4 regions of the Streptomyces sp. 3214.6 genome follow, and region 1 is predicted to be linked to each of the others. Evidence: riboswitches for the same ligand, from Rfam matches in the RefSeq annotation. Region 1 holds a riboswitch; each other region holds the start of a gene.

Region 1 (7,061 bases):
TCGTCATATAGCCGCCGGTCAGCGCCTTGCCGACGCACATCACGTCCGGCGTCACCGCCGCGTGCCCCGCCGCGAACAGCGCGCCGGTGCGCCCGAACCCGGTCGCGATCTCGTCGAACACCAGCAGCACGTCGTGCGCGTCGCACGCCTCGCGCAGCACCCGCAGATACGCGGGGGAGTGGAACCGCATCCCGCCCGCGCCCTGCACCACCGGCTCCACGATCACCGCGGCCAGTTCGTCGGCGTGCCGCTCGATCGCCGCACGCAGCCGCTCCGCGTACGACTCCTCGTACTCGACCGGCGGCGGGTCCACGAACACCTGCCGGGGCAGGACCCCGGTCCACAGGTCGTGCATCCCGCCCTCGGGGTCGCACACGGACATCGGCTGCCAGGTGTCGCCGTGGTAGCCCCCGCGCCAGGTCAGCAGCCGCTGCTTGCCCGGGCGGCCCAGCGAACGCCAGTACTGCAGGCACATCTTCACCGCGACCTCGACCGACACCGAACCGGAGTCGGCGAGGAAGACATGCTCCAGACCGTCGGGCGACATGTCGACAAGGAGCTTGGCGAGCCGTACCGCGGGCTCGTGGGTCAGCCCGCCGAACATCACATGGCTCATCCGCCCGAGCTGTTCGCGCGCGGCCTCGTTCAGCACGGGGTGGTTGTAGCCGTGGATCGCCGACCACCAGGACGACATGCCGTCGACCAGCTCACCCGAGCCGTCCGCCAGGCGCAGCCGTACCCCGCTCGCCGACGCGACGACGAGCGGGTCCACCCGGCCGGGCATCGGACCGTAGGGATGCCACACATGCCGCCGGTCGAGCTCCAGCAGTTCGGAGACGGGCAGCTCAGGCATTGGGCGCGAGGTCGGTACCGGCGCCGCGGCGGCGCACGGCGACCAGGTCCGTACGCGGCTCGCTCACCGCGGGAGCCTCAGCGACGGCAGCGGCAGCGCCACCGCACACGCCACCGCCCTCGTGGGACCCACAGCCCGCGCTCTCGTGCGCACCGCAGCCGCCGCCCTCGTGGGACCCGCAGTCACCGCCCGCCGTCACCCGGTGCTCGGGCAGCGTGACCTCGCCCGCGCCCTCCACCTCGAACCCGGCGTCCGCGATCATCTCCAGGTCGGCCTTGCCGGCCTGGCCCTCGGTCGTGAGGTAGTCGCCGAGGAAGATCGAGTTGGCCAGGTGCAGGGCCAGCGGCTGCATGGTGCGCAGATGGACCTCGCGGCCGCCCGCGATGCGCACCTCGACGTCCGGGCAGACGAACCGGACCATCGCCAGGATCCGCAGACACCGCTGCGGGGTGAGGTTCCACTCCTTGGCCAGCGGGGTGCCCTCGACCGGGATGAGGAAGTTGACCGGCACCGAGTCGGGGTCCAGCGCGCGCAGCGAGAACACCACGTCGACGAGGTCCTCGTCGCTCTCGCCCATGCCGGCGATCAGGCCCGAGCAGGCCGACAGGCCGGCCGCGTGCGCCTTGTTGACCGTGTCCACCCGGTCGGCGTACGTGTGCGTGGTCGTGATGTCCCCGTACGTCGACTCGGAGGTGTTCAGGTTGTGGTTGTAGGCGTCCGCGCCCGCCTCGCGCAGCCGCTCGGCCTGGCCGTCGGAGAGCAGGCCCAGACAGGCGCACACCTCGACGCCCTCGTTCTCTTCCTTGATCGCCTTGATGGTGCCGGCCACCCGGTCGACGTCCCGGTCCGTCGGACCGCGCCCGGACGCCACCAGACAGACCCGCTTGGCCCCGCCCGCGAGCCCCGCCGCCGCGGCCCGGGAGGCCTCGTCGGGCTTGAGCCAGGTGTACTTCAGGATCCCGGCCGTGGAGCCGAGCCGCTGCGAGCAGTACGAGCAGTCCTCGGGGCACAGGCCCGACTTGAGGTTGACGAGATAGTTGAGCTTCACCCGTCGCCCGAACCAGTGCCGGCGCACCTTCCCGGCCGCAGCCACCACGTCCAGCACGTCGTCGTCGGAAGTGGCGAGGACGGCCAGAGCTTCCTCGCGGGTCGGCAGCTCGCGCCGAAGCCCCTTGTCCACCAGCGTGTTCAGCAGGTCCATGAGAGCCGATCCTGTCCTACGCACCCGCTTCGGGCCAAGGTAGGGATCGCACAACACACCCGCTTCGACGTGTGGGTATTGCCACACCGTGGGTGGCGATCGCTGCCGCTAGTGTCTGTCCGCTACCTACAAAAGCCCGGAGGACCCATGGCGTTCGGCTGGATCGACGAGCAGGCGGAGCTGCGCCGCCGCGCCGGACTTGTGCGGACGCTGCGGCCCCGCACGGCAGACTCCCCGCTCCTCGACCTCGCGAGCAACGACTACCTGGGTCTGGCCCGGCATCCCCGGGTGGTGGCGGGGGCCGTGGAGGCCGCCAGGACGTGGGGCGGCGGCGCGACCGGTTCCCGACTGGTCACCGGCACCACCGAGCTGCACGGCGAGCTGGAGCGGGAGCTCGCGCAGCACTGCGGGTTCGAGGCGGCCCTCGTGTTCTCCTCCGGGTACGCGGCCAACCTCGCCGCCGTCACCGCGCTGGCCCCGCACGGCTCGCTGATCGTCTCCGACGCGGGCAACCACGCCTCGCTCATCGACGGCTGCCGACTCGCCCGCGGTACCACCCAGGTCGTCGGACACGCCGACCCGCAGGCGGTGCGCAAGGCGCTCGGCACGCACGACGGCCCGGCCGTGGCCGTCTCCGACACGGTCTTCTCCGTCGACGGAGACGCCGCCCCGCTGGCCGCTCTCGCGGCCGCCTGCCGGGAGCACGGCGCCGGACTGGTCCTCGACGACGCCCACGGGCTCGGCGTGCTCGGGGACGGCGGCCAAGGCGCTCCGTACGCGGCGGGTCTCGCGGGCGCCGCCGACGTCGTCGTCACGGTCACGCTGTCGAAGTCGCTCGGCAGTCAGGGCGGTGCGGTGCTGGGCCCCGCGCGCGTGATCGACCATCTGCTCAACGCGGCTCGGACGTTCATCTTCGACACCGGCCTGGCCCCGGCGGCGGCGGGCGCGGCGCTGGCCGCCCTCAGGCTGCTGCGCGCGGAGCCGCAGCGCGCGCCGCGCGCGCGTGCGGTGGCGGACGAGCTGTACTCCCGGCTGACGGCCGCGGGTCTGGAAGCGGTGCGTCCGGACGCCGCGGTCGTCTCCGTGCGTGCGCCGTCCCCGGAGGAGGCCGTGCGGTGGGCGGCGGACTGCCGGTCGGCAGGCCTGGCCGTGGGCTGCTTCCGTCCTCCCTCCGTGCCCGACGGCATCTCACGCCTGAGGCTGACCGCCCGTGCGGACCTCTCCGGGGCCGAGCTGGAACGCGCTGTACGGGTGATCGACGAGACACGACCATGAGTCGGCGTGACACGGCCGTGGGTCGCCGCTGAGCACCGCTTGCCGACTACTGCGGTGTGTTGTGCCGCGGTGCGCTCAGCGGAACGCTGCCGTGAAGCCCGTCCAGCTCTCGGGGGAGAAGAGCAGGGCGGGTCCGGCCGGGTCCTTGGAGTCGCGTACGGCGAGCAGGCCGGCCCAGGGGCCGATGGCCGGCCGGGCGGTCTCCACGCAGTTGTTCGCTCCCGTGCTGTAGCTGCTGCGCAGCCACCGCACCTGCGGGAGGTGATCGGAATCGGTACTGGAAGGTACGTTCCGCGGTAGTGCGGACATGGTGCCTCCTTACGCGCCGTCGGCTATCGCGGCGATGTAATCCGATGAGTCCCCGGGCGAAAGGGCGTGCGCCCGAAGGGCGTTGAAGGCCTCGGTGTAGGCCTGGAGGTCTTCTTTCCGTTCGAGATAGAGGCTACTCGTCAAGTGGTCGAGGACAACCACATCCAGATCAGAAGTGCGCGAAAATGAGAAGATAACGAAAGGGCCGGTTAGGCCGATATGCGCCCCGGCGGAGAACGGCAGGACCTGAAGTCTCACCTGCGGCAGCCGGGCCGCCTCCACCAGCCGACCGAGCTGATGCGCCATCACCTCGGGCCCGCCCACCTCCCGCCGCAGCACCGCCTCGTCCAGCACCGCGTTCAGCTCCAGCGGCGGCTGCGCGCGCAGCACGTCCTGGCGGGCCAGCCGTACCTCCACCAGGGTGTCGAGCTGCTCCTCGTCGGCGCCCTCCACCGCGGCCCTGGTCACCGCACGCGCGTACTCGGGCGTCTGCAGCAGCCCCGGTACCACACTCGTCTCCAGTGTGCGCATCGCGCTCGCCTGGGACTCCAGACTGATGAAGTCCCGGTAGGTGGGCGGCAGCACCCCGCGGTAGGCGTGCCACCAGTGGTCCCGACCGCCGCTGCCCTCGACGCCCGCCAGCGCCAGCATCAGCTCCCGCAGCTGTGGATCGGCCACACCGTAGGCGTCGAGGAGTAACCGCACATCGGCCGGTTTTGACCCACTGGTGCCGGTCTCGATGCGGCTCACCTTGGACTGGTGCCAGCCCACGAGCCGGGCCGCCTCACCACTGGTGAGGCCCGCCTGGGTGCGCAGTGTGCGCAGTTCGGCGCCCAGTTTCCGGCGGCGCACCGCGGGACCGTGTTGCATGGGCTCCTCCTTACTCCTTACGGGCCGTCCAAATACGCTCTGTCGTCGCAGAGTTCACCGCATCGAGCGACAGATATATGCATAACTTGGTGGATCGCCACCCGTGACCGGCGCGGTAATGGCAGTCTGGCGAAGAAGCACCAGTCCGGGACCGTACTCGAACCACACGCACCGTGTCGGACTTCGGTCCCGTGGGAAAGGGACGACGTCGCCATGGCAGATCACCTGGAAGCATCCGTCACTCTGCCGAGCGATCCCGCTTCGGTCTCCACGGCCCGCGGCTTCGTGGTCGGCACCCTCGGGGAGTGGGGTCTGCCGGCGGACACGGAGGCGGCCGACACCGTCCGGCTGATCGTCTCAGAACTCGCCACCAACGCCGTACAGCACACTTTCGGGCAATCCCCCACCTTCACGGTGGACCTCGTCCTCGACCGTGACGAACAGCTGCGCATCGGCGTCACCGACAGCCACCCGCGCTTCCCGAAACGACTGCCGGCCGCCGTCCAGCAGGACAACGGCCGAGGCCTGGTGATCATTCGCTGGCTGACCGCGGAGTGCGGCGGCAAGCTCAGAGTGCGGCCCACCCGGGAGGGCGGCAAGACGGTCACCGTCGTACTCCCGTGGACCGTCCCGTTGGCGGAGCCGGTGGCCGGAGCCCTGACTGCCCCGGCGGAGGGCGAGATCCCGGGGCGGTGAGGGCGCGTCAGGGACGCCGGCGCCGCCCCGGGAGGCTCAGTGGACCCGGCTCAGCGGACCCGCCCGTACCAGACGCTCTTGGTCCAGATCTTCTGCAGTTTCACCACGTCCCCGGTCTTCGGCGAGTGCCAGATCTTGCCGTTACCCGCGTAGATCCCGACGTGGTACACGTTCGAACCCGAGTGGAAGAACACGAGGTCGCCCGCCTTGCGGCTGGACGCCGAGATGTGCTTCGTCTTGTTGTACTGCTGGGCCGCCGTCCGAGGCAGGGTCTTGCCCGCCTTCTTGTACGAGTACAGCGTGAGCCCGGAGCAGTCGAACCTCTTCGGCCCGGTGGCCCCGTACTTGTACGGAGCGCCCTTCTTGGAGGCCGCGATCTGGAGCGCCTTCGTCGCCGGTGTGGCAGCCGAGGCGTCCGGGGCGAGCCCGGGAACCACGACCGAGCCGCCGACGGCGGCGATGGCGAAGGCCGAGGCCGTACCGGCCCGGACCATGAGCGACGGGACACGATTGAGCGCAGTCATGCGCAACCCTTCGTCAGCCGCCTGTGAAGGATGACCTGTCGGATTCGGGCTGGCGAAGTTGCCCGGCCGCTGACGCGGCTTCACCCCAAGGGCTGCTCGGCCCGGTCATGGCGTGACCGTTCCGGCGACCCGTCGTGCTTGGGTCCTCCACTCCTGCCGATGCACTTCTGTCGACCGGTCATCCGGGCGGCGGCAGGACTCGGCGTCCGCCCGGACCGCCCCGCCTCTTGTGGCGGGGGCTTGTCGTCAGTCAGGGATCTTGGCTCACGGATGTCCGAAAATCCCAATGGAACCGGGGATTTGTGGGGTTACTCACCACTCACCCGTTCGGGTGGACACCCTGATGGCCGATCAGGTGTCAAGGCGGCCACAGGGCCCCGGACCAGCGGTGGAGCCTTTTATTCCGCCCGAAGAGCGCCCATTTGCGCAACCTCTACCGGCCGTGGAAGACAGCGCACGCTACGCCGAACGGGGGTCGCCCGTCTGGTCCGTTTCAACTCCGGGCCGGACGGCACGCTCGGGGCGCGGACCGCCCGGCCGGAGCCGGGTCGCGTCAACTGTCGGAGAGCGGAGGCACCGTGACGCGCGCCGTGCGGCGCTCCCCGTCCAGGACGCACAGCGCCCGCGCGAGCGTCGGGGCGTGCAGCTCGTTCTCGCCCCGCTGGTGCATCAGCGTCAGCGCGTCACGCAGTACGGCGGCCTTGCTCACCAGAGCCTGGGCGGCCCGCAGCCCGCGGTACGTGTCGCCGTGGTGGGCGGGATTGATACGGCCGAGCAGGTCGACGACGTCGAGGTAACCGTCGATCAACTCGGCCTCGGCGCACGTCAACGCGGGCAGCGGCGGCAGTTCGGGCACCATCGGCCCCTCACCTCCCACCCTGGCCGCCGGCCGAGGTCTTGCGGGTGGAGATGATGCCGTCCACCAGGCCGTACTCCAGGGCCTCCGGGGCGGTGAGGAACTTGTCGCGCTCGATGTCCGCGCTGACCTGCTCCGGGCTGCGCCCGGTGTGCAGGACGAGCATCCCCTCCAGGGTGGCCCGGATGCGCGCCAGTTCATCGGCCTGGATGGCGAGATCGCTGGCCTGTCCTTCGACGGGCTCGGGCAGGGACGGCTGGCGGATCGTCATCCGCGCGCCCGGCAGGGCGAACCGCTTGCCCGGCGTGCCCGCCGCGAGCAGCACCGCCGCCGACGAACCCGCCTGGCCCAGACAGGTCGTCTCCACGTCGCAGGTGACATACCGGATCGTGTCGTACAGGGCCGTCATCGCGCTGAACGAGCCGCCGGGGGAGTTGATGTAGAGCGCGATGTCCCGGTCCGGGTCCTTGTGCTCCA
Region 2 (7,061 bases), 2.6 Mb from region 1:
CCCGGCAACTGGCCCGCGGTGGAGGACGCCGACCCGGTGACGCTCGGCGTCCGGCCCACCGAGCGGCACTACGGGGACCCCGGCCTGCCGCCGTATGTTCCCCGTGATCTCGATGAGCGGCTGCGCGGCTGGAGCGCGCAGTACCGGCTGCTGGTGATCACGGGTGGACCACTCACGGGCAAGTCGAGGACGGCCTGGGCCGCCGTGGCCGGCGACCTGGACCCCCGCGCCCGGGTGTACGCGCCCGCCCACGGTACCGACCTGCGCGGACTGCCTGCCCTGCTGCGCGGTCGGCAGGGCACGTACGTGCTGTGGCTGGACGAGTTGGAGCACCACCTCGGCGAACACGGGCTGACCCTGGGCCTGCTGGCCGAGCTGAAGGCGCTGGGCGTCCCGGTGGTGGCCACGATGGGCGACGACGCGTACGAAACGCGCCGCTTCGCGCCCGGACCGGCGTCCCAGGTGCTCAGTCTGGCCCGTTCGGAGCCGGTGAGCTCCACGTGGACCCCCCAGGAGCTGGGCCGGCTCCGCGCCGCGTTCGACACCCGGCTCGACGAGGCCGAGCGGTGGCGCGGCGCGACCGGAGTCACCCAGTACCTGGCCATCGGCGCGGAACTCAGGGAACTGTGGCACCGCTCCGGCCTCTCCAACAGCCGCCACCCGTACGGGAATCTGCTGATCCGGGCCGCGACGGACCTGGCCCGCTGCGGGGTCACCGGGGACATCCCCCGGCGGCTGCTGCACGAGGCCTGCCAGTGCTATACGGCGCGGCAGTCGGCTGGGCGGCTGGAACGGCAGTCGTTCCAGGAGGCGCTGGACTGGGCCCGGGAACTGCGCCATGACGTCACCGGGTTGCTGGTGCCCGGAGCGCCGCGTCGGGTGGGGGACAGCGACGAGACCTGGCGGCCGTACGGCTCACTCGTCGTCGACGCCGAGCGGGCCTCGTCGGGGACGGGCATCCCGATCGCCGTCTGGCGCTGCGCGCTGGCGGGCACGGCGTACGACGCCGAGGTGCACCGCAATGTGCGGACGACCGCGCACTCCGTCTTCGCGGTCCGCGCGGAGGACGGCGACGCCGAGGCCATGCACATGCTCGGTCTGCTCGCCGAGGACAACGAGGACGAGGCCACGGCGCTGGAGTGGTTCCGCAAGGCCGTGGACGCGGGCAAGAAGGAGCTGTCCGGGCGGCTCGGCGAGCTGCTGCTGGCGAGGGGAGAGGCGGAACAGGCGCTGCCGTACCTGCGGGCGGCGGCGGAGGGGAAGCCGGGCGGTCAGGAGATGAGGCTGGTCGGCGAGGCCCATCTGGCGCTGGCTGAGCAGGCGCTGCGCGAGGCCGTGAGCGGGGGTGACATGGCGGCGGCACACCGGCTGGGTGATCTGCTGCTCGGGCGGGGTGAGTTGATCCAGGCGGCGTCCTACTACGTGGAGGCCGAGACGCAGGGGTACGCCCCGGTCGCCCGCAGCATGGCCGTCTACTTCCTGTTGCGCCATAAGACCGAGATCGCGGAGGTGCTGCTCACCCGTGCCGCCGCAGCCGGCGACGAGACGGCGACCCTTCTGCTGAACGACGTGCAGAAGCCGAGGGGGAGCCTGAAGGACGCCGCGGCGTACTTCACGTCCGGTCACCCGCTGGACGCCGCCCACCTCGGGGCCGTGACGGAGAAGGCGGGGTTTCCGGAGCAGGCCCGCGGTCACTACGAGCAGGGGTGTGCCAACGGTGACGCCTACGCCGCCTACCGCCTGGCGTCCCTCCTCGACAAGCAGAACGATCCCGCCGAAGCCCTCCTCTGGTATGGCAAAGCCGCCGACATGGGGCACCCGGGTGCGATGAAGGCGCTCGCAGAGCACGCCGAGAACCCCGCTACCGTCGAGGAGTGACCAACCAGCCCCACCCCACGCCCGACGCCCCGCCCGCCACCCCGCCCGCTCCCGCCCTCTTCACCTGGGAGTTCGCCACCGACCCCTACCCCGCCTACGCCTGGCTGCGCGAGCACGCCCCCGTGCACCGCACCCGGCTGCCCAGCGGGGTCGAGGCCTGGCTGGTCACCCGTTACGCCGACGCGAAACAGGCCCTCGCCGACCAGCGGCTGTCCAAGAACCCCGCACATCACGACGAGCCCGCCCACGCCAAGGGCAAGACCGGCATCCCCGGTGAGCGCAAGGCCGAGCTGATGACGCATCTGCTCAACATCGACCCGCCGGACCACACCCGGCTACGACGGCTCGTCAGCAAGGCGTTCACGCCGCGCCGGGTCGCCGAGTTCGCGCCCCGCGTCCAGGAGCTGACGGACCGGCTGATCGACGGGTTCGCCGCCCGGGGAGAGGCCGACCTCATCCACGACTTCGCCTTCCCCCTCCCCATCTACGCCATCTGCGACCTGCTGGGCGTTCCCCGCGAGGACCAGGACGACTTCCGCGACTGGGCGGGGATGATGATCCGGCACGGTGGCGGCCCCCGCGGCGGGGTCGCGCGGTCGGTGAAGAAGATGCGCGGCTACCTGCTGGAGCTGATCCACCGCAAGCGCGCCGAGCTCCCCGCCGACCCGGCCCCCGGCGAGGACCTCATCTCGGGCCTGATCCGCGCCTCCGACCACGGCGAGCACCTCACCGAGAACGAGGCCGCGGCCATGGCCTTCATCCTTCTCTTCGCCGGCTTCGAGACGACCGTCAACCTGATCGGCAACGGCCTCCACGCCCTGCTTTCCCACCCGGAGCAGCGGGCGCGGTTGCAGGCATCCCTCGCGGCCGGGCAGCGGGACCTGCTGGAGACCGGCGTGGAGGAACTCCTGCGCTACGACGGTCCCGTGGAACTTGCCACCTGGCGGTTCGCGACCGAGCCGCTCAGCATCGGCGGGCAGGACATCGCGCCCGGCGACCCCGTGCTCGTCGTCCTGGCGGCCGCCGACCGCGACCCGGACCGCTTCCCGGACCCCGACACGCTCGATCTCTCCCGCCGTGACAACCAGCATCTCGGCTACGGCCACGGCATCCACTACTGCCTGGGCGCCCCGCTGGCCCGGCTGGAGGGACAGACGGCGCTGGCCACTCTCCTGACCCGGCTGCCTGACCTTCGGACGGCCGTGGATCCGGCGGACTTGAGGTGGCGCGGCGGGCTCATCATGCGGGGCCTTCGGACCTTGCCGGTGGAGTTCACTCCCATGCATGGCTAAGGCAATCCGAGCGCACTCAGAGCGCACTCCGAGCGCATTTCTGATCGCACGTCAGCCGGAGTGTGACCATTCGGGGAAGTGAAGGTGACCGTCCCTCAAGTCTGTGATCTTCACGTGATCTGCGCGGCATTAACTTGTGACAAGTGATCGTCTGCCGATACGTTCACTCGTCAGCGCGACGCGTCGGTCTCACCCGCCTCACCCGCCGCGCCGGTACTGCTGTCCAGAGAAAGGCCCCTCGCATGCTCTCCGGGAACGGTCGACACCGTCGCCCCCGCCAGGCCCCGGCGCTGCTCGTCGCGGCCGGAGTGACGGGCTCCGCCATCGCCATCCCGCTGCTCGCCGCCTCGGGCGCGAGTGCCGCCGACGGCACGGTGTGGGACAAGGTGGCGCAGTGCGAGACCGGCGGCTCGTGGAGCGCCGACAAGGGCGGCGGCGAGTACGGCGGCCTGAGTCTCACCCAGAAGCAGTGGGAGACGTACGGGGGGCTCGACTACGCGACGCGCCCCGACCTGGCCAGCCGCAACCAGCAGATCGCGGTGGCGCAGAAACTGCTCGCGGCCGAGAACATCGGCGCCTGGGGCACCTGTGGGCTGACCTCCGGGCTCACCCAGGCCAACGGCGCGCTGAACGTGGACACCGGTCTGGCGAACGACTCGTCCGACTCGCCTGCCTCATCCGGATTGTCCGACCTGTCCAGGGGATTGTCGGGGTCGTCCGGATCGTCCGGGTCCACGGGTTCCTCGAACTCTTCCGGCAGCGGTGACGGTTCGACCGGTTCGACCGGTTCGGCTGGTTCCTCCGGCCCCTCCGGCTCCTCCGGCTCCTCCGGCTCGTCCGGGTCATCCGACTCATCCGGCAATTCATCGAGTTCACCCTCCGCGTCGCCTTCGTCCCCTTCGTCCTCCTCGTCCTCTTCTTCCACCGGTACGGGCGGCTCCACCGGTGCCGGCGCGTCCGACGGCTCCGGCGGTCAGGATGACGCGCAGGCGACCGGCGGCTCGCCCACCGGGGCCCCGAAAGCGGACGACCCGGACAAGTCGGTCCAGGATGCGGGCTCTTGGAGTCTCGTCGACACCGGCTCCCTCGGCTCGGGCCGGCACCGCGGCGCCACCGCCGACGAGAACACCACCAAGAGCGCCACCGTCGCCGACGATGCCGCCGTCGACGGCACCACGACCGCCTCCGTCGGCCGGCATGCCGCGGCCACCTATGTCGTCCAGGAGGGCGACTCGCTCGCCTCCATCGCCGACTCCCTTGGCCTCGACGGCGGATGGCGTGCCCTCTATGCCGAGAACAAGGGCCTCATCGGCGCCGACCCGAGCGACATCGTCCCCGGTCAGACCCTCGACACAGGGGTCAAATAGGGCGCAAAACCCAAGAAAAACAGCGGGAGTTCACGTCACGCTTCGCACTGAATGTCCGGTTTGGTGAAAGTGTGGGATGAGTCTCAGAAGCCCTGATCGTCTTTGAAATTCCGCGGATCGCGTGTCTACGGTCGTCCCGCTCGGCAACCCGAGCCCCGGCCGTCGCAACGCCGAATCCTGCCAGTGGCAGCCCGGGAACAGTCGTCGCGTCAAGCGCCGTAGGCAGGAGCGGGGGACCCAAGGTAGGCGCCGCACCGGGCAGTTGACCGGAGTGGCTTGGGGTGAAGCCGCGCCTCGTGAAAGCGAGAGCGTGGCCGGGCAACTCAACCGGCCCGAACCCGACAGCTCACCTCGCAGGCGTCGGTGAGGGGATCCACCATGCTGTTTTCCGGCAAGGGCAAGCACCGCCGTCCGTCCAAGGCCACCCGCGTCGCCGCGCTGGCCGGCGTCACCGGCGTCGCCATCGCCGCCCCGCTGATGGCGGCCGGCAACGCCTCCGCCGCCACCGCCTCCGAGTGGGACGCGGTCGCCCAGTGCGAGTCCGGCGGCAACTGGTCCATCAATACCGGCAACGGCTACTACGGCGGCCTGCAGTTCTCCGCCTCCACCTGGGCCGCCTACGGCGGTACGCAGTACGCCGCGCAGGCCAACCAGGCCTCCAAGTCGCAGCAGATCGCCGTCGCCGAGAAGGTCCTCGCCTCCCAGGGCAAGGGTGCCTGGCCGGTCTGCGGCACGGGCCTGTCCGGCGCCGCCTACAACGGCAGCAGCTCCTCCGGCTCGTCGAGCAGCACCGGCGGCTCCGGCTCCAGCAGCTCGGACAGCAGCGCCGGCACCCGCTCGACCGAGAACCAGAGCGCCTCCCGCTCCACCGACCGCCCGGCCGCCTCCAAGACGGTCACCACGCCGACCGGCAAGAAGGTCAAGAAGGGCGACGGCGAGTACAAGGTCGTCAAGGGCGACACCCTCAGCTCCATAGCCGAGAAGCACAAGGTCAAGGGCGGCTGGCAGAAGCTGTTCCAGCTGAACAAGGACATCGTCGCGGACGCCGACCTCATCTACCCGGGTCAGCAGCTGCACCTGAAGTGATCCCCCGCTCCCAGAGCGGACCCAGAGAAGCCACAGCGCCCTCACATCCGAGGTCGGCACACTGAAGACCTTGTGAGGGTCACCCCCCGTCCCCACGGGCTCCCCGCTCCGGTGCGTGTTCCCCCGTACGCACCGGAGCGGGGTTTCTCTTTGCCCGCTCGCCCCGCCGCCCGCTCGCCTCACCGCCCCCGCTCGCCCCGCCGCCCGCTCGCCCCGCGCGCTTTCTTCGCCTGTTTGTCACCCGCTCTTTGTTCCGGGCGGGAACAATGTGTACGGTCAGTTCGTCCACAGGGCGGTCGGTCGGCTGCCGACGCCCGTCGGGCGGTTAGGCTCTAGTCGCAAGGCCCGCGGGCCCCGCACTCTCAGCGTCACATCCCAAGAAGGAGATGCTCGTGCCGTCCATCGACGTCGTCGTAGCCCGGGAAATCCTCGACTCGCGAGGGAACCCCACCGTCGAGGTCGAGGTCGGCCTCGACGACGGCAGCACCGGTCGTGCCGCCGTCCCGTCCGGCGCCTCCACCGGCGCCTTCGAGGCCATCGAGCTGCGCGACGGTGACCCGAACCGCTACCAGGGCAAGGGTGTCGAGAAGGCCGTCCTCGCCGTCATCGAGCAGATCGGCCCGGAGCTCGTCGGCTACGACGCCACCGAGCAGCGCCTGATCGACCAGGCCATGTTCGACCTGGACGCCACCGACAACAAGGGCTCGCTCGGCGCCAACGCCATCCTCGGCGTCTCCCTCGCCGTCGCCCACGCCGCCTCCGAGGCCAGCGACCTTCCGCTCTTCCGCTACCTGGGCGGCCCCAACGCGCACCTGCTGCCGGTGCCGATGATGAACATCCTGAACGGCGGCTCGCACGCCGACTCCAACGTGGACATCCAGGAGTTCATGATCGCCCCGATCGGCGCGGAGTCCTTCTCCGAGGCCCTGCGCTGGGGCACCGAGGTCTACCACACGCTCAAGAAGGTGCTGAAGGCCAAGGGCCTGTCCACCGGCCTCGGCGACGAGGGCGGCTTCGCCCCGAACCTCGGCTCCAACCGCGAGGCCCTCGACCTCATCCTCGAGGCCATCAAGGAAGCCGGTTACGCGCCGGGCGAGCAGATCGCGCTCGCGCTCGACGTCGCCGCGTCCGAGTTCTACAAGGACGGCGTGTACGAGTTCGAGGGCAAGTCCCGCTCGGCCGCCGAGATGACCGAGTACTACGAGGAGCTCGTGGCGGCCTACCCGCTCGTCTCCATCGAGGACCCGCTGTTCGAGGACGACTGGGCCGGCTGGAAGGTCCTCACCGACAAGCTCGGCGACAAGGTCCAGATCGTCGGCGACGACCTGTTCGTCACCAACCCCGAGCGTCTCGCCCGCGGCATCGAGGACGGCGCCGCGAACGCCCTGCTCGTCAAGGTGAACCAGATCGGCTCGCTCACCGAGACGCTGGACGCCGT
Region 3 (7,061 bases), 5.8 Mb from region 1:
GCTGGCTGGACGTGAAGACGTCCGGTGACGTCGAGGTGCCCGTCATCGAGACCGCCATCGACGAGGAGCTCGCCCGGTTCGCCGAGGAGGGCCCCACGGCCGAGGAAATGGAGCGCGCCCAGGCCCAGTTGGAGCGCGAGTGGCTCGACCGGCTCGGCACGGTCGCCGGCCGCGCCGACGAACTGTGCCGCTACGCCGTCCTGTTCGGCGACCCGCAGCTCGCCCTGACCGCCGTCCAGCGGGTGCTGGACGTGACGCCTGAGGAGGTGCAGGAGGTCGCCAAGGCCCGACTGCGCCCCGACAACCGCGCGGTGCTCGTCTACGAGCCGACCGCCGCCGAAGCCCCCGCCGACCAGGACGAGAACGAGGAGGCGGCCCGGTGACCGAGCTCGCCACGATGGACTTCCACCCCCAGCCCGCGGCGGGCGAGGCCAAGCCGTGGGCGTTCCCGGCGCCCGACCGCGCAGCGCTGGCCAACGGCCTGACCGTGCTGCACTGCCACCGCCCCGGCCAGCAGGTCGTCGCCGTCGAGATCCTCCTCGACGCGCCCCTGGACGCCGAACCGGCCGGCCTCGACGGCGTCGCCACGATCATGGCGCGCGCCTTCTCCGAGGGCACCGACAAGCACTCCGCCGAGGAGTTCGCCGCCGAACTGGAGCGCTGCGGCGCCACCCTGGACGCGCACGCCGACCACCCCGGCGTCCGCCTCAGCCTCGAAGTGCCGGCCTCGCGCCTGCCCAAGGGCCTCGGTCTGCTCGCCGACGCCCTCAGGGCACCCGCGTTCGCCGACAGCGAGGTCGAGCGCCTCGTCCGCAACCGACTGGACGAGATCCCGCACGAGCTCGCCAACCCCTCGCGGCGCGCCGCCAAGGAGCTCTCCAAGGAGCTGTTCCCGGCCACCGCGCGCATGTCGCGCCCGCGCCAGGGCACCGTGGAGACCGTCGAGAAGATCGACTCCGCCGCCGTGCGCGCGTTCTACGAGAGGCATGTGCGCCCCGCCACGGCCACCGCCGTGGTCGTCGGCGACCTCACCGGCGTGGACCTGGACGCCCTCCTCGGCGACACCCTGGGCGCCTGGACGGGCTCCTCGGCCCAGCCGCGGCCCGTGCCGCCGGTCACCGCCGACGACACCGGCAGGGTCGTCATCGTGGACCGCCCCGGCGCCGTCCAGACGCAGCTGCTGATCGGCCGGATCGGCGCCGACCGGCACGACCGCGTGTGGCCCGCGCAGGTCCTCGGCACGTACTGCCTCGGCGGCACCCTCACCTCCCGCCTGGACCGCGTCCTGCGCGAGGAGAAGGGCTACACCTACGGTGTCCGCGCCTTCGGGCAGGTCCTGCGGTCCGCGCCGGACGGCTCGGGCGCCGCGATGCTCGCCATCAGCGGTTCCGTGGACACCCCGAACACCGGTCCCGCCCTGGAGGACCTCTGGAAGGTGCTGCGCACCCTCGCCGAGGGCGGCCTGACCGACGCCGAGCGTGACGTCGCGGTGCAGAACCTGGTCGGGGTGGCGCCGCTGAAGTTCGAGACCGCCGCGGCCGTCGCGGGCACGCTGGCCGACCAGGTCGAGCAGCACCTGCCCGACGACTACCAGGCGACGCTGTACCAGCAGCTCGCCGCGACGGGCACGGTGGAGGCCACCGCGGCGGCCGTGAACGCCTTCCCGGTGGACCGGCTGGTGACAGTCCTCGTCGGTGACGCGGCCCGGATCAAGGAGCCGGTGGAGGCCCTCGGCATCGGCGCGGTGAAGGTCGTGTCCGCCGAGTAGGCGGACCGGCGGGCGCGGTGGCGCGCCAACGGCACGCACGCGCAGGGGCCCTGGCCGACGGAAACGTCACCAGGGCCACTGCGCGTCCGAATTGAGGCGAAGGTTGCCTGTCTGCCCTGTGGCATGCGCTACAAAAACCGGGATTCGTTTGAGGATTGAAACCCGTCCCGCTTAGCTTCGTCCGGGCTGTTCGTCAGGCAGTGCGCCGCAGCCGCGGCAGCGGACAGTCATCGCCGAGTCCCCGTACGGCGCGAGCCAGGGGAGCCGGGGACCCACGTGAAGTCCCTGGGGTGAATCGGACGCCCGCGCGAGCCGCGAGGGGGTCCGTAGGAGACCTTCCTGCTCCGAACCCGTCAGCTAACCCGGTAGGCGAGAGGGAAGGAAAGGACACCCCCCACTTCATGGCGTTCACCTGCGCCACCGGGAAGCACCGTCGGCCCAGCCGGATGCAGCGCACCACCGCACGCGCCGCGGGCGTCGCGGCGCTCACCACCACCGGTGTCATGGCCACCGTCGCCTCCGCCCCGGCCTTCGCCGCCGAGCCCACCCCCGAACAGACCGGGCTGATCCCCGTCGTCACCGCCGGCGAGGCCGTCGCCGACCAGATCGACGACCAGGTCGCCGTGCAGAAGAAGGCCGCCTACGAGCAGGCCGCGCGCGAGGCGGCCGCCAAGAAGGCCGTCGAGGAGCGCGAGGCACGCGTGCGTGCCGCCCGTGAGGCCGAGCGCAAGCGGCTCAACGCCTTCGTGCCGCCGATCACGGGTTCGTACGTCTCCACCGGCTACCACGCCAGCAGTTCGCTGTGGTCCTCCGGCAGTCACACCGGCATCGACTTCCACGCCGCGACCGGCACCACGGTGCACGCGGTCGGCCTGGGCACCGTCGTCGAGGCCGGCTGGGGCGGGTCGTACGGCAACCAGGTGGTCATCAAGATGAACGACGGCACGTACACCCAGTACGGGCACCTGTCGTCCATCGGCGTCTCGGTGGGCCAGCAGGTCACTCCCGGCCAGCAGATCGGCCTGTCCGGCGCGACCGGTAACGTCACCGGTCCGCATCTGCACTTCGAGGCCCGCACCTCGGCGGAGTACGGCTCGGACATCGACCCGGTCGCCTACCTCCGCCAGCACGGTGTGAACGTCTGACGGCGCACGGCGACAGATCGTCCAGCCCCGGCCCTCCCGGCCGGGGCTTTCGCCGTTTTCGATGCCCTGCTGTCCAAAAAATATCCATGGATTCCGGCCCGCCATCGGAAATTCCCGCTCATTGCAATAGAGTCACGGAACACACGTCAATCGTCGACGTTTCACGGGGATTAAGGCGGAGGTCCGTCATGCGTATTCCGGCGCACTCGGTGTGCACGGCCGTCCGGGACGACATCGTCTCGGGTGTCTACGAGCGCGGCAGCCGCCTCACCGAGGAACTCCTCGCCCGCCGCTACGGCGTTTCCCGCGTCCCGGTCCGGGAGGCGCTGCGCACGCTGGAGGCCGAGGGCTTCGTCGTGACGCGGCGGCACGCGGGCGCGTGCGTCGCGGAGCCGACCGAGCAGGAGGCGGCGGACGTGCTGGAGATGCGCATGCTCCTGGAGCCGCTGGGCGCCGCCCGGGCCGCCCAGCGGCGCACGGAGGCCCATCTGAAGGTGCTTCGTGGCCTCGTCCGGCTGGGCCAGGAGCGGGCCAGGAGGGGCACCAGCGAGGATCTGCGCTCCCTGGGCGGCTGGTTCCACGAGACGCTCGCCCAGTCCTCCGGTAGCCATGCCCTGACGTCGATGCTCACCCAGCTGCGCCACAAGATCGCCTGGATGTACGCGGTGGAGGCGCCGGTCAACCCGGTGGAGTCCTGGGCGGAGCACGGCGCGATCGTGGACGCCGTGGCGCGCGGCGACCAGGAGCGCGCGCGGGCGATCACGGCGCTGCACACCGAACGCACGACGGCCGCGCACCGACTGCGCTTTTCCGGCGGACCGGAGCGCATCGACCGTGTGAGGACTTCGCAACCTCCAGTAAACATGACGAGCGTGCGGCATTAACACGAGAGCCGTATACAAAGAGGAGATAATTCGCGGGGGATTATTTCTGCTGCCCGGGAACGAGAAATGCGAAGGGCTCGCCCGATAATTCGGACGAGCCCCGCAACCCTCAATTACCAGTGGTTGATCAGACGGTCTCGGGGAGTTCCTCGAGACCCTCGGCGACCAGCTTCGCGAGACGGTCGAGAGCGACGTCCGCCCCCTCGGCCTCGGAGGCGAGGACGATCTCCTCGCCGCCCTGGGCGCCCAGGCCGAGCACGGCCAGCATGGAGGCCGCGTTGACGGGGTTGCCGTCGGCCTTGGCGATCGTCACCGGGATACCTGCGGCCGTGGCGGCCCGGACGAAGATGGAAGCGGGGCGGGCGTGAAGGCCCTCGGCCCAGCCGACGTTGACGCGGCGCTCAGCCATGTGATGCTGCCCTTCAGGTTCAGGTTGTCTAGACCAGTGTTCCACACGTGAAGCGTGTGAGGGACGGGTCCATGACGACCCGTCCCACGCGGTCGCCGGATCGCGGCCTCGATCCGGCATCCGTCCTCCACAGACTGCCTCGCGCCGTTGTCGGACGCGAGCCGTACTCTGGGCCCCATGCAGAGCGCGTCGGACCGGCACGAGTACCCCGCCCACTGGGAGGCCGACGTGGTGCTGCGCGACGGCGGCACCGCACGCATCCGCCCCATCACCGTCGATGACGCCGAGCGCCTGGTCAGCTTCTACGAGCAGGTTTCGGACGAGTCGAAGTACTACCGCTTCTTCGCGCCCTACCCGCGCCTGTCCGCGAAGGACGTCCACCGCTTCACGCACCACGACTTTGTGGACCGGGTGGGACTCGCGGCCACCGTCGGCGGCGAGTTCATCGCAACCGTACGCTATGACCGCATTGGCGCCGACGGCATGGCCGCCTCCGCGCCCGCCGACGAGGCCGAGGTCGCCTTCCTCGTGCAGGACGCCCACCAGGGCCGCGGCGTAGCCTCCGCGCTCCTCGAACACATCGCGGCGGTCGCCCGCGAGCGCGACATCCGCCGCTTCGCCGCCGAGGTGCTCCCCGCCAACACCAAGATGATCAAGGTGTTCACGGACGCCGGCTACACCCAGAAGCGCAGCTTCGAGGACGGCGTCGTCCGCCTGGAGTTCGATCTCGAACCCACCGAGCGCTCCCTCGCCGTGCAGCGCGCGCGGGAGCAACGCGCGGAGGCGCACTCCGTACGGCGGCTGCTGGCACCCGGCTCGGTCGCCGTCGTCGGCGCCGGCCGCACGCCCGGCGGCGTCGGCCGAAGCGTCCTCGGCAACCTCCGGGAGGCCGGCTTCACCGGCCGCCTGTACGCCGTGAACAAGGCCTTCCCCGAGGACCTGAAGGAGCTCGACGGCGTGCCCGCCCACCGCTCGGTGCGCGACATAGCGGGGCCCGTCGACCTCGCGGTCCTCGCCGTCCCGGCCGAGCACGTGCCCGAGGCCGTCGCCGAGTGCGGCGAGCACGGCGTGCAGGGACTCGTGGTCCTCTCCGCCGGGTACGCCGAGAGCGGCCCCGACGGGCGCGAGCGCCAGCGCGAACTCGTCCGCCACGCGCGCGCGTACGGCATGCGGATCATCGGCCCCAACGCCTTCGGCGTCATCAACACCTCCCCACAGGTGCGGCTCAACGCCTCCCTCGCCCCCCAGATGCCGAGGCCCGGCCGGATCGGGCTCTTCGCCCAGTCCGGCGCCATCGGCATCGCCCTGCTGTCCCGCCTCCACCGGCGCGGCGCAGGCGTCACCGGCGTCACCGGCGTGTCCACCTTCGTCTCCTCCGGCAACCGCGCGGACGTCTCCGGCAACGACGTCCTGCAGTACTGGTACGACGACCCCGACACCGACGTCGCCCTGATGTACCTGGAGTCCATCGGCAACCCGCGCAAGTTCACCCGCCTCGCCCGGCGCACGGCGGCCGCCAAGCCCCTGGTCGTCGTCCAGGGCGCCGGTTCCGCCCCGCAGGGGCACGCCGTGCGGGCTACGCGGCTGCCCCACGCGACGGTGTCGGCGCTGCTGCGGCAGGCCGGCGTGATCCGCGTGGACACCATCACCGAGCTGGTCGACGCGGGCCTGCTGCTCGCCCGCCAACCGCTGCCGACGGGACCGCGGGTGGCGATCCTCGGCAACTCCGAGTCGCTGGGCCTGCTGACGTACGACGCCTGCCTCTCCGAAGGCCTGCGCCCGCTGCCCCCGCTGGACCTGACGACGGAGGCGTCCGCGGAGGACTTCCACGCGGCCCTCGCGCGGGCGCTGGCCGACGAGACCTGCGACGCGGTGGTCGTGACGGCGATCCCGGCGATCGGGGAGGCCTCGCCCGGGGACGCGGCACTCGCGCAGGCCCTGCGCTCGGCCGCGGCCGCCGCTCCCGCCAAGCCGGTGCTCGTCGTCCACGTGGAACTCGGCGGGCTCGCGGCGGCCCTGTCCGCTGCGGCGAGCACCGCGCCGCGCGCCGAAGCGACCCCCCACGCGCGTGCTGCGGCGGAGGCCACCGGAACCCGATGGCCGGCCCCCGTGGAAGCGCCCGAGGGAGCACACCTGATCCCCGCCTTCCCCGCCGCCGAACGCGCCGTCCGCGCCCTCGCCGAGGCCGTGAAGTACGCCCAGTGGCGGCGCGAGGCGGCCGACCCCGGCAAGGTCCCCGAGTACGAGGACATCGACGAGAAGGGCGCCGCAGCACTGATCGGCGGGCTCCTCGCGCGCGGACAGGGCCTCACCCTCGGCGCCGACGAGACCTGCGAACTGCTCTGCCGCTACGGCATCCGCACCCGCCGGGCGATCCCCGCGCCCACCCCGGACGAGGCCGCACGCGCCGCGGCCGCCCTCGGCTACCCCGTCGCCCTCAAGGCCACCGCCCCGCATCTGCGCCACCGCGCCGACCTGGGCGGCGTCCGCCTCGACCTGGCCGACGAGGAGCAACTGCGCCGGGCGTACGCCGAGTTGACCGAACTCTTCGGCAAGCCGGAGGAGCTCCGACCGGTCGTGCAGTCGATGGCCCCGCGCGGCGTCGACACCGTCGTCCGCGCGGTCATCGACCCGGCGGCCGGCGCCGTGCTGTCCTTCGGACTCGCCGGGGCCGCCTCGCAACTGCTCGGCGACATGGCGCACCGGCTGGTGCCGGTCACCGACCGCGAAGCGACCTCGCTGATCCGCTCCATCCGCACCGCCCCCCTCCTCTTCGGCTGGCGCGGCTCGACACCCGTCGACACCCCCGCCCTGGAGGAGCTGCTGCTGCGCGTGTCCCGGCTGGTCGACGACCA
Region 4 (7,061 bases), 4.3 Mb from region 1:
ACACCGGACCGTGGGTGACGGGCGGGCTGCCCGGACCGGGTCTGAGCGCGCCACCATCGTCCAGTTCGAGCTCGGCGATCTGCACCGGCCGGATGCCGAGAAACCTCTCGATCTCCAGCCTCACGACCTCCTGCTGCGCACCTCTTGCGCGGGACATGAACCCCCCTTGTCTCATGACCGCCCCCGACAATCCCCGACCACACCTGGCGATCCCCGACCGACCCTGACAATCTCCGACTGTCCTCAGCCGGTCCCCGACTGTCTCTGACCGTCACTCGTGTGCCCATGAGCTGTGTGCCCATGAGCTGTGTGCCCGTGTGCCGTGTGACCGTGTGCCGTGTGACCGTTCCCCCGTGTGATCGTCACGCGCCGCGCAGGCGGCCCGCGCTCTTCAAGGTCCGGGCGGCTGCCGCGGCGAGCCTCGGCCGGTTGCGTACGAAGTGGTGCGCCCGGCGCGACGGTTCACGACTGAGCCAGTGGAGCGCGGCGCCCACCCCCGGACGCGTCCACGCGCCCTCGAACACGGGGATCTCCCCGGTCTTCAACGAGTCCTTGTACTCCGCCGCGCCCCGCCCCAGGTCGAGCAGGCCGATGCCCTCGGCGGCAGCCGACTCCGCCATCCGCAGATGCAGCACCAGACCCGGCGAGAACTTCCCGAACTCCGGGTCGTACGACGGGAACCAGCAAGCCAGGACCGTCGACGAACGCAGTCCGAAGTGTGCGGCGAGCGGCCGCTCACCGGCGTAGAGGACGGACAGCGTGCCGGAGCACTCCGGCGCGCGCGTCTCGGCGAGCGCGTCCACCAGTCGGGTGATCCACCCCTGGGCGAACCGGTCCCGGCGGCCGGTCCTGCGGTACTGCGCGGACTTCCACGCCATGAGCGTGCGCAGCGCGGCCGGGTCGCGTTCGTCGAACACGAACCGCAGCTCCCCGACCTGACGGCCGAGCCTGCGCTCCTTGGCGAGCGTCGTCTTCAGGAACTTCGGCGACTGGGACCGCAGTACGGACTCGTAGGTCTCGTAACCCTTTCCGACGTCGATGACATAGGCGGCGTACTCCTCGGCCGCGTGCGGGACGAACAGCCCCTGTGTCGCCTCCAGGTTGTCGAAGGCGAAGCTCGACAGGGAGCACGCCCGCATCAGTTCGGCGGCGTTCAGCCCGAGACCCGGGGTCAGCACCGCGCCCTGCGCGTCCGAGACGCCGTACGCGAGGGCCTGACCCTGGCCGAGCCGGCCCCGCTCATAGGGGAGGAAGCCGACCGGCTCACGCCCCTCGTACACCACCGCCACGCGCGCGCGTGGCCGCACGAGGCCCACGGCGTCGGTGAACTCCGGTTCCATGAAGGGGTTTCGCGGAAGCGTCGACGCGGCACGCAGCGCGCGCCACCGCTCCCTGTCCCCCTCGCCGAGGTCTTCCGGCCTCAGCACACGAATGCGCCCACTGCTCAACCTGACCCCCCGATCAAGTCCCCCCTGGACACCTGGACGGTACCGCTCCACCCGGGCGTCGCGGTAGGTAGCGTCCCATCTTGTTGCCAACCGGTACAGAGGCCTTTAACCGTCCACTACCCGGCGATGCGCCAGAAAGCCGTTTCTTTGTGCCCGTCCTCAGCCAGTTCCGCACCAGTAGACAAAGGGGAGTTGGCAGAACCGGACAGGACCTGGTCGTCGTCCGGCTCGCGTCGAACCAGGGGGGTGCGGCATCCGTATTCTCTGATCATGGCCGCACCCACCGCATATGCCGAGCACACCCCGTACTCTGCGTACTCCCTCATCGCCACCGACCTGGACGGAACGCTGCTGCGCGGCGACGACACGTTCTCCGACCGGTCCCTCGACGCGCTCGCGCGGGTGGCCGCCGCCGGCGCACGCCACCTGGTGGTCACAGGACGCCCCGCGCCGCGCGTACGCCCCCTGCTCGACCGGCTGCACAGCAGGGGGCTCGCGGTGTGCGGACAGGGCGCGCAGTTGTACGACGCCGGCGCGGACCGTCTGCTGTGGTCGGTCACCCTGGACCGGGAGCTGGCCGAGACCGCGCTCGGCAAGATCGAGGCGGAGGTGGGGCAGCTGTACGCGGCCGTCGATCAGGACGGCGTGGACGGGCTGACGCTCATCGAGCCGGGCTACCGGATGCCGCACCCGACGCTGCCCGCCCTGCGGGTCGACCGGCGCGATGATCTGTGGTGCGAGCCGATCAGCAAGGTGCTGCTGCGCCATCCCACCCTGTCCGACGACGAGTTGGCGGCGACGGCCCGTGCGGCGGTCGGCTCGCTCGCCACGGTCACCATGTCGGGACCCGGCACGGTCGAGCTCCAGCCCTGCGGGATCACCAAGGCGACGGGCCTGGCCCTGGCCGCCGAACACCTGGGCCTGCGGCCCGAGGACACCGTCGCCTTCGGGGACATGCCCAACGACATCCCGATGTTCGACTGGGCCGCGCGCGGAGTCGCGATGGCCAACGCCCACCCCGAACTCAAGGCGGTGGCCGACGAGGTGACGACGTCGAACGAGGACGACGGCGTGGCCGTCGTCCTCGAAAGACTGTTCCCGTAGGGCTCGTAGGGCCTGTAGGGCCTGTAGGCCCCTGGGCTGGGGGTCCTACGGGGATCTGTCAGTACGCGCCGAACACGTTGTCGATCGAGCCGTAACGGGCGGCCGCGTAGTTGCAGGCGGCGGTGATGTTGGCGACCGGGTCGTAGGAGTCCCAGGAGGTGCCGGCGACGTGGTAGGCGCGGAAGGTCGGGTCGATGACCTGGAGCAGGCCCTTGGACGGGATGCCCGCGGCCGCGTTGGAGTCCCAGAGGTTGATGGCGTAGGGGTTGCCGGAGGACTCGCGGATGACGTTGCGGTAGATGCCGTTGTACGTCCCCGGGATCCCGTGCTGGGCCATGACGTGGAGGGAGGCACGGATCCAGCCGTCGAGGTTGTTGGCGTATCCGAGGCTGGTGGCGGTGGCGACGGTCGGGGTCGCCGCGGAGGCGCCGGTCGCGCCGATGAGCGGCAGGGCGAGCACGGCCGCGCCGGTGGCGGCGACGGTGAGCGTGCGGACGAGACGGTTGCGACGGGTGCGGCGCGGCTGAGCGGCAGCGGACATGATGAATTTCCTCTCCGGCGCCTGCGAGGTGAGCTGTCGGGTTCGGGCGGGAGTTGCCCGGTCGCGTCCTGACGGGCGCGACTTCACCCCGAGCCGTACCGATATGTCCGAAACATCCGGCCTGGCGACTTACCTGGTTCCCCCGCTCCTGCCGTGCGTTCTAGGTGGGTGTACGGGCGGCGGCAGGATTCGGCGTTCCGCCCGACAGGCCGGGAACGTATGCGAGAGCACATGTCCGAAACAAGTAGCGGATTCACAGATCACCCCTATTGACCTTGGTCTGTGACCTATGGGGTGCTTGATCCTTTGTGGGTGCAAAGCCTCAACTTGCTTGGAGGTGTGGAGAATCCGTGAACGACCGGATCGGGCGGGATCGGGCGGTTTCGGCGGGGGGAGTGAGTCAAGTCACCAGCGTCCACAAGTGCGGCGAATCGGGCATTGATCCCAAGTCGGTGGCGGTGGGAAGGGGGTGGGGATGGCGACTCCGGCATCGATGGCATTGCCGGGTGGAAGGTCCTTACTTCCGGCTAACTCTATAAATATCTGTTCATATATTTGAATCAGGAACATATCGGGCGTGATCCGATACCACCTGGCCTGTAACCGTGGGGGCTATCGGTGATCGAAACGTGACCGGATACGCTGACTTGAGTGATGGCAGAGACCTATCGACAAACCGCGTAATCGCCAGTAGACACCAGCAGACAGGAGACCCCTCGTGACCGTCGTCGGGCCGTTCGGGCTGAGCGTGCGGGACCAGGCTCTGGAAGCCGATGTCCAGGCCGGATTGGCGGCTGTCGAGGAAGGCTTGCTCGAGGCCACCAAGAGTGAGGTTCCGTTCATCACGGAGGCCGCCCAGCATCTCGTGCGGGCGGGCGGGAAGCGGTTCCGGCCGCTGCTCGTGGTGCTCGCGTCGCAGTTCGGGGACCCGTACGCGCCGGGCATCGTGCCGTCGGCCGTGGTCGTGGAGCTGACCCACCTGGCCACGCTGTACCACGACGACGTGATGGACGAGGCCGCCGTGCGCCGCGGGGTGCCCAGCGCGAACGCCCGCTGGGGGAACTCCGTCGCCGTCCTCACGGGCGACTTCCTCTTCGCGCGCGCCTCCCACATCCTGGCCGACCTCGGACCGGAGGCGGTGCGGGTGCAGGCGGAGGCGTTCGAGCGGCTGGTCACCGGGCAGATCCTGGAGACGGCCGGTCCTACCGACGGACGGGACCCGGTCGAGCACTACCTCGACGTGCTCGGCGGTAAGACGGGCTCGCTGGTGGCGGTGGCCTGCCGGTTCGGGGCGATGATGTCGGGCGCCGACGAGACGGTCGTCGACGTGCTCACGCAGTACGGCGAGCGGCTGGGCGTCGCCTTCCAGCTGGCCGACGACGTCCTGGACATCGCGTCCGACTCGCACGAGTCGGGCAAGACGCCGGGGACGGATCTTCGCGAGGGCGTTCCCACGCTGCCCGTGCTGCGGCTGCGGGAGCGGGCGGCGCGCCTGTCGCTGCCCGAGGACATCGCCCTGTGCGAGCTGCTGGACTCCGACCTGAGCGACGACGCCCGGCTCGCCGAGGCCCTGGAGGCGCTCCGCGCGCACCCGGCGCTGGAGCAGGCCCGCCGGGACACCGTGCGGTACGCGAAGGACGCGCGGTCGGCGCTCGCGCCGCTGCGGGAGTGCGGCGCGAAGGCGGCGCTGATGGAACTGTGCGACGCGGTGGTCCACCGAGCCGGCTGACCTCCTCCGGCCCGCCGCCCGGCACCCGCCTGCGGCCCGCCCGGCACCCGCCTGCGGCCCGCCCGGCACCCGCCTGCGGCCCGTCACGCCGCTCCGGCCCGTCACGCCGCTCCGGCCCGTCACGCCGCTCCGGCCCGTCACGCCGCTCCGGCCCGTCACGCCGCTCCGGCCCGTCACGCCGCTCCGGCCCGTCACGCCGCTTCGGCCCGGCGATCGCCTCCGGGCCGCCACCCCCTGTGGCCCGGCACCCCCCTGTGGCCCGGCACCCCCCTGTGGCCCGGCACCCCCCTGTGGCCCGGCACCCCCCTGCGATCCGGCGACCCCTCCGGCGCGGCACCTTCCTCCGGTTCGGCACCCCCTGCGATCCGGCGACCCCTCGGATGCCGCACCCTCCTCCGGTCCGGCACCCCGCGCAGTTCCGGCGATCGCCGTCGGCCCGGCACCCCCTCAGGCCCCGCACCCCACTCAGGCCCCGCACCCCACTCAGGTGCCGCACCCCACTCAGGTGCCGCACCCCCCCACCGGCCCCGCATCCCCCTTACCCCGGCCCGCCCCCTCACCCCGGCCCTCACACCCCTCGCCCCACACCCCACACCCCTCGCCCCCGCACCCCCCGCGCCCTCACCGCGAGCCCCGCGCCCCTCCCTCGCCTGTGCCGTCCAACCCCCGTGTCCCTAGGGGAAGGCGTCGTCTCCCGGTGGGACCCCTACGGGTCGGTTGGCCTTTCCTTGCTTTCGTGTCATACCGCAGGCGTACGCGGAGTTGAGCCCTCGGGTTGACGTTTTCGTGTGGGCGATTTGGTCAGATGGGGACTACGAGAAAACACCACTCCTCACCGATTCGGGTGAGAATGGCGGCTTGGGTGGGGCGTTCAGCATGAGATGACCAGCCGCCGCCGACGACGGAGGTAAGGCACACATGGCACCGAAGGCATCCGACGACACCCTGACCGGCGGGGAGCCGAACAGCGGGGAGGCCGACGACCTGCGCGCCGGCCGGCGCAAGGCCGTGCGGTACGTCGTCCCGGTCACCGTGATCGGTGTCGCCGCGGCGACGATCGGGCTGGTCCCGGCACTCGCCGACTCCGGCGACCCCGACCTGCCGAAGATCACCGCACAGCAACTCCTCGACAAGATTGCCGCTTCGGACGTCCAGCAGCTGTCCGGCACGGTGAAGATCACCACCGATCTCGGGCTGCCCGACCTCGGCGGGCTGGAGAGCGGTCTGCTTTCCGGTGCCGCCCAGCAGGGTGGTGACGGTTCGTCCGCCGATCCGTCCACCAAGCTCACCGAACTCGCGTCCGGCACGCACACCCTGCGCGTCGCCGCCGACGGCCCGGACCGGCAGAAGCTCTCGCTGCTGGAGAAGGCCGCCGAATACAGCGTCATCCACAACGGCAAGAACGTGTGGGGGTACGACAGCGCCTCCAACGAGGTCTACCACTCCACCGTCGACGAGAGTTCCGGCAAGGAGGACACTCCTGTTCCGGCCACGCCCAAGGACCTCACCGAGGACGCCCTGAAGGCGGTCGACGACACGACGTCCGTGACCGTCGACGGCACCGTCCAGGTCGCCGGGCGCGACGCCTACAAGCTGCTGGTCAAGCCGAAGCAGTCCGGTTCCACGGTGGGCGCGATCAGCGTGGCCGTGGACGCGAAGACGGGCCTGCCGCTGAAGTTCACGCTGACCCCGGCGAGCGGCGGCGCCGCCGTCGTGGACGCGGGCTTCACCCAGGTCACCTTCGCCAAGCCGGCCGCCTCCACCTTCGACTTCACCACCCCCAAGGGCGCGAAGGTCACCGAGGGCGACAAGGCCGAGAAGGGCGACGGCGGAGGCAAGTGGGACGACGAGGGCGCGACGCGGACCGCTCCGGGGCACTCCGGCAGGTCCGACGACGACCTCGCCAAGGACCTCGGCGGCCCCGCCGGTCTCAACGTCCTCGGTGAGGGCTGGACCTCCGTCGCCACCTTCGACACCGGCGGCCAGGGCATGCCCTCGGGCTCCGAGGCCGGCGGCGGCGCCCTCGGCGGCTTCCTCGGCTCCTTCGGCGACAAGGTGAGCGGTAAGTTCGGCTCCGGCACGGTCTTCTCCACCCGCCTGATCAACGCCCTGATGACCGACGACGGCAAGGTCTACGTCGGCGCGGTCACCAAGGACGCCCTGGTGAAGGCGGCGAACGCGGAGAAGTAGGCAGCGACCTGGGCGGGGCGTGAGGGGAGCCGATGACGCAGTCCACGGG

The links. A riboswitch is a leader RNA that binds a small molecule or an ion and turns the genes downstream of it on or off. The one in region 1 is predicted to bind cyclic di-AMP.
Region 2: linked by a shared signal. The riboswitch ahead of B5557_RS26465 (LysM peptidoglycan-binding domain-containing protein) and the one ahead of B5557_RS37990 (C40 family peptidase) in region 1 are both predicted to bind cyclic di-AMP.
Region 3: linked by a shared signal. The riboswitch ahead of B5557_RS11555 (M23 family metallopeptidase) and the one ahead of B5557_RS37990 (C40 family peptidase) in region 1 are both predicted to bind cyclic di-AMP.
Region 4: linked by a shared signal. The riboswitch ahead of B5557_RS18305 (transglycosylase SLT domain-containing protein) and the one ahead of B5557_RS37990 (C40 family peptidase) in region 1 are both predicted to bind cyclic di-AMP.

The regions. Positions count from the first base shown of each region.
Region 1 is NZ_LT670819.1:8,390,026-8,397,086, forward strand. It holds gene B5557_RS37960 (adenosylmethionine--8-amino-7-oxononanoate transaminase) at 1-853, opposite strand, end outside; gene bioB (biotin synthase BioB) at 846-2,054, opposite strand; gene B5557_RS37970 (8-amino-7-oxononanoate synthase) at 2,202-3,329, shown strand; gene B5557_RS37975 (DUF397 domain-containing protein) at 3,405-3,638, opposite strand; gene B5557_RS37980 (helix-turn-helix domain-containing protein) at 3,648-4,508, opposite strand; gene B5557_RS37985 (ATP-binding protein) at 4,722-5,204, shown strand; gene B5557_RS37990 (C40 family peptidase) at 5,255-5,728, opposite strand; cyclic di-AMP (ydaO/yuaA leader) riboswitch at 5,732-5,902, opposite strand; gene B5557_RS37995 (hypothetical protein) at 6,282-6,587, opposite strand; gene B5557_RS38000 (ATP-dependent Clp protease proteolytic subunit) at 6,595-7,061, opposite strand, start outside.
Region 2 is NZ_LT670819.1:5,832,247-5,839,307, forward strand. It holds gene B5557_RS26450 (tetratricopeptide repeat protein) at 1-1,878, shown strand, start outside; gene B5557_RS26455 (cytochrome P450 family protein) at 1,875-3,170, shown strand; gene B5557_RS26460 (LysM peptidoglycan-binding domain-containing protein) at 3,413-4,537, shown strand; cyclic di-AMP (ydaO/yuaA leader) riboswitch at 4,742-4,912, shown strand; gene B5557_RS26465 (LysM peptidoglycan-binding domain-containing protein) at 4,916-5,623, shown strand; gene eno (phosphopyruvate hydratase) at 6,010-7,061, shown strand, end outside.
Region 3 is NZ_LT670819.1:2,582,334-2,589,394, reverse strand. It holds gene B5557_RS11565 (M16 family metallopeptidase) at 1-383, shown strand, start outside; gene B5557_RS11560 (M16 family metallopeptidase) at 380-1,768, shown strand; cyclic di-AMP (ydaO/yuaA leader) riboswitch at 1,990-2,155, shown strand; gene B5557_RS11555 (M23 family metallopeptidase) at 2,170-2,913, shown strand; gene B5557_RS11550 (GntR family transcriptional regulator) at 3,102-3,797, shown strand; gene B5557_RS11545 (HPr family phosphocarrier protein) at 3,925-4,206, opposite strand; gene B5557_RS11535 (bifunctional acetate--CoA ligase family protein/GNAT family N-acetyltransferase) at 4,384-7,061, shown strand, end outside.
Region 4 is NZ_LT670819.1:4,108,371-4,115,431, reverse strand. It holds gene B5557_RS18320 (glycosyltransferase) at 1-157, opposite strand, end outside; gene B5557_RS18315 (GNAT family N-acetyltransferase) at 363-1,427, opposite strand; gene B5557_RS18310 (HAD family hydrolase) at 1,719-2,552, shown strand; gene B5557_RS18305 (transglycosylase SLT domain-containing protein) at 2,611-3,093, opposite strand; cyclic di-AMP (ydaO/yuaA leader) riboswitch at 3,097-3,298, opposite strand; gene B5557_RS18300 (polyprenyl synthetase family protein) at 3,812-4,822, shown strand; gene B5557_RS18295 (LolA family protein) at 5,741-7,012, shown strand; gene B5557_RS18290 (ABC transporter ATP-binding protein) at 7,045-7,061, shown strand, end outside.